2 regions of the Nocardiopsis synnemataformans genome follow, and region 2 is predicted to be linked to the other one. Evidence: predicted binding sites of a transcription regulator. Region 2 holds the regulator's gene; the other holds the start of a gene.
What was found. Region 2 encodes LexA, which represses DNA repair genes until DNA is damaged. Its sites were predicted from a motif close to TCGAACANNTGTTCGA; they were not measured.
Positions count from the first base shown of each region.

Region 1: a site for LexA is predicted at 1,186-1,201, ahead of ruvC (crossover junction endodeoxyribonuclease RuvC). Genes of this name have one in related genera too.

Region 1 covers NZ_CBDRFA010000002.1:173,536-175,733, forward strand. The annotation lists gene ruvA (Holliday junction branch migration protein RuvA) at 1-567, opposite strand, end outside; gene ruvC (crossover junction endodeoxyribonuclease RuvC) at 618-1,166, opposite strand; gene ACSIH6_RS01835 (NUDIX hydrolase) at 1,476-2,198, shown strand, end outside.
Region 2 covers NZ_CBDRFA010000003.1:65,675-67,872, forward strand. The annotation lists gene ACSIH6_RS02395 (alpha/beta hydrolase family protein) at 1-854, opposite strand, end outside; gene lexA (transcriptional repressor LexA) at 961-1,680, opposite strand.

The sequences.
Region 1 (2,198 bases), on a different contig from region 2:
GGTGTGCTCGGCCTCGGTCGCCACGGCGGAGGCGGCGGCCTCGGCGTCCTTGGCCGACCAGCCGAGGTTGACCAGGCCGGAGACCACCTGTCCGCGCCAGGCGCCGTGGGGTTCGCTCCCGGACGCGGCGGCCTCGGCCCCGGGCAGGGTGCCGTCGGTGAGCACGGGCGCGTCGAGCTTGCCCCGCAGTTCCAGGACGATGCGCTGGGCCCCCTTCTTGCCGACGCCGGGCACGCGGGTGAGGGCGGTGGTGTCCTCGGTGGACACGGCGTGGCGCAGGCTGGAGGGGCTGTGGACCGAGAGCATGGCCAGGGCCAGGCGGGGGCCGACCCCGGAGGCGGTCTGGAGCTGCTCGAACAGGTGCTTCTCGTCGTCGTCGGCGAACCCGAACAGGGTCAGGGACTCCTCGCGCACGACGAGGCTGGTGGCCACGGTCCCGGTCTCGCCCACGTGCAGGCGCGAGAGCGCGGAGGGCGTGCACTGCACGGTCATGCCGACCCCGCCGACGTCGATGACGGCGGTGCCCGCGCCGCGTGCGGCCACCCGGCCGGTGAGGAACGCGATCATCTGGTGTGGGCACCGGGGAGGGTGCCCCTCTCCTTCCTGGGGGCGGGGCGCTAGCGGCCGCGGGTGCGGCGGGCCAGTTCCACCTTGCGGGCGAAGTCCTGCTGGGCCTGGGCGACGCGGGCCTGGGCCCCGCCGCGCCAGATGTGGCAGATGGCCAGGGCGACGGCGTCGGCCGCGTCGGCGGGCTTGGGGGGCCCGTCGAGTCCGAGGATACGCGCCACCATGGTGCCGACCTGCGCCTTGTCGGCGCGGCCGTTGCCGGTGATGGCGGCCTTGGCCTCGCTGGGGGTGTGCATGGCCACGGGCAGGCCGCGGCGGGCGGCGCAGACCAGGGCGATGCCGCTGGCCTGGGCGGTGCCCATGACGGTGCTGAGGTTGTGCTGGGCGAAGACGCGCTCGACGGCGACGGCGTCGGGCTGGTAGCGGTCCAGCCACTCCTCGATGCCGCGCTCGATGCCCACGAGCCGGTGGGGCAGGTCGGTGTCGGAGCTGGTGCGCACGGCGTCGGCGCCGAGCAGGGTGAGCGGTCGGCCGATGGCGCCGTCGACGGCGGCGACACCGCACCGGGTCAGCCCGGGGTCGATCCCCAACACGCGCACGCGCCTCACCCTCATCTTCTCGAACGTCCGTTCGTACACATGCTAGCGGCGGGTACCGACCTGCGCCTCCGGACCGCCCGGGCGTGTCCACTCCCGAAGGCGCCGATCCGGACCGGAACCCGCCACGGCACGGCCGCGGACGTGGGCCACCCTGTCGCGAGCGTAGTCGTCCGACTGGGCGCGACCACACGGCTTCGACCCGCACCCCGTCTTCGCGTTCCGGAGGAAAGGGATGGACGGGACACCAAACGCGTGCTAAGTTGCTCTCAGTTCGAGAAATACTCAACTTGAGAACAACTGGAGGCGCACGTGGCCGACCCGCGGCACGAGGAGGGCGAGAGCCGGTTCCTCGCCGACTACGACCCGCACGCGTTCGCCCCGGCCGCGGTCACCGTCGACGTCGTCGCCCTCACCATCCGGTCGGGCGCGCCGCACGTACTGCTGACGCGGCGCGCCGCGCACCCCCAGCGCGGCTGGTGGGCGCTGCCGGGCGGGTTCGTCCGGGCCCAGGACGGACCGGACGGCCCCGCCGACCCCGACCTGCCCGACGCCGCCCTGCGCGTGCTCTCGGAGAAGACCCTGCTGCCCACCGAGCTGCACCTGGAGCAGCTGGGCACCTACGGCGCCCGGGACCGGGACCCGCGCATGCGCGTCTTCTCGGTCGCCTACGTCCTGCTGGCCCCCGACCTGCCCGACCCGCATACCGGCCGGGACATCGAGGAGGCCGCCTGGATCCCCTGGCGCGACCTCGGCCACGGCGACGGCGCCCGCGCCGGACTCGACCTGGCCTTCGACCACGGCCACGTCCTGGCCGACGCCGTCGAGCGCGCCCGCTCCAAGCTGGAGTACACCCCGCTGGCCACGGCCTTCCTGCCGCCCTCCTTCACCATCACGGCGCTGCGCGAGGTGTACGAGGCCGTGTGGGGCCAGTCCCTGCACGCGGCCAACTTCCACCGCAAGATCCTCGCCGCCCCCGGGTTCGTGGAGGACACCGGGGAACTCGCCGAACGCGGCGGCACGGGCGGCGGACGG
Region 2 (2,198 bases):
AGGTCCTCCGCCAGTTCGACGGGGTCGAAGGCGTCCATGTAGGCCAGGAAGTCCTCGTTGGCGAGGGTGTAGACACCGAGCACGCCCCCGCTGGGCATCTCCACGTCGCTGAGCGCACGTCCGGATCTGATCGCGGCCCGTCCGGCGCGGGCGTCGGAGAGCAGCTGGACCACCTGTCTCTCCTCCACCTGGCCCGAGGCCTCGACGGTACGCATCTGCTCGGTGAGCTGGCGGTCGACCAGGTCGAGGTAGCGCGTACCGGGAGGCGCGGCGAGTACGAGCGCGGGGGAGGGGTGCTCCGCACCGATGAGCTCGTGGGCGCGCAGCGCGTACAGGGCGCCCTCGCTGTGCCCGACGACGACCACCCGATCGGGGTCCACCTCGGGCTGGGCGACGAGTTCCTCGTAGGCGGCCGCGACCTGCTCGTCGAAGATCACGGGGTCCACAGGTGCGATCTCGCCGGGACCCGGCGTCTCGAAGTCCGGACCGCTGCCGTACTTGTCGTAGCGCAGCGAGGCCACCCCGACGTCGGCGAGCACGCGGGACAGGTTCTGGTTGGTACCGGCGTTGGGGCGCACGGAGCTGTTGCCGTCGCGGTCGGTGGGACCGCTGCCGGAGATGATGAGCGCGCCCGGAACGGTGCCGGAGACGCCCTCGGGCGTCCGGAAGGTGCCCGACACCTCGTGCCCGCCGCCCTCGAAGGCCACCTCGCGCTCGACGCCGCCGACCCCCGGTGCCTCGGCGGCCCCGTCGTCGGCGGGGGCGCAGGCGGCGGTGGACAACAGGGCGGCGCTGACCGTACCGACCAACGCGGTACGCCAGCGGGCGGCGGGGGAGGAGGCGCGTGTGAACACCTCCTCAGACTAGCGGCCCGCGCCCGTCGGCCCCGCGTCGTCCACAGGGGAAGCGCCCCCGATCCCTCCGAGGGGAGAGGGACCGGAGGCGCGGGTACGCGGGCTCTCAGACGCGGCGCATGACCGCGACCACCTTGCCGAGGATGGTGGCGTCGTCGCCGTTGATCGGCTCGTAGGCCTCGTTGCGCGGCATCAGCCACACGTGGCCGCCCTCCTCGCGGCGCAGCACCTTGACGGTCGCCTCGTCGTCGAGCAGCGCCGCCACGATGTCGCCGTTGTTGGCGTCCTGCTGCTGGCGCACCACCACCATGTCGCCGTCGGTGATGGCGGCGTCGGTCATCGAGTCACCGACCACGGTGAGCATGAACAGGCGCCCCTCGCCCACCAGCTGACGCGGCAGGGCGAGCACGTCCTCCACCGACTCCTCGGCCAGGATCGGACCGCCGGCGGCGATCCGGCCGACCAGCGGCACGGCGGCGGCGCGCGAGAGGTCGATGTCCTCGGGGACCAGGGTCCGCCCCGAGGCGCGCCCGGGCGTGCGCAGCTCGACCGCGCGCGGCCGGTTCTGGTCGCGGTGCAGGTAGCCCTTGCGCTGGAGGACCTTGAGCTGGTGCGCCACGCTGGACGGGCTGGACAGGCCGACCGCTTCCCCGATTTCCCTTATCGACGGGGGGAAACCCCGCTCCCGGACATAGCGCTGGATGCAGTTCAGCACGCTCTGCTGGCGCGCGGTGAGTTTGGGGGCTTCGGGCGTGGACCCGCCCGCGTTCTCCGTTGGTGCGAGAACGGTGGCGGTATCTGCGGTTCCGGGATTCTCCTCCGGCACGGCCGGGCCTCCTCGGCATTCGGTTCGGTCAGGGCCTGCTTGTGTGACTGGCCACCCCCGGTCCGCGACCGTGCCGACCTGGGGGTCCACGTGATGGCGAAACCGGTGTGAAATCAAGGTCAACTTTAGTCGTTGCACACGGTGATATCAAACAAGCGTTCGAGGCCGGGGACAATTGCCGCAGCGCGTATTCGCGGTCAATTTCCGGCCTGCACTTACGTGTGTACACGCGTTCACGCGCTGTTGTCCCCGGAATGTGCGAACGCGTGCCCGCGACAGCGGTTCCGGCCAGGTGCGGGGGTCTTATCCTGGGGCGTCGGATCGACCGAAATCCCGGTGACACCGGGATTCCGGCGCCCGCCGCCGGGGCGCGGCGGCTCCGGTCGGCGACGCTATCCTTGACCGCGGTGCCGGGTCCCCGGAGCAGCCCGACCGCGCCGACTCCCCCGCCCCACCCCGCCGCCGCGGGTCGCGATGCCGCGCGGCCGCTCGGCCGTGTCGGAACACACCCGTGCCAG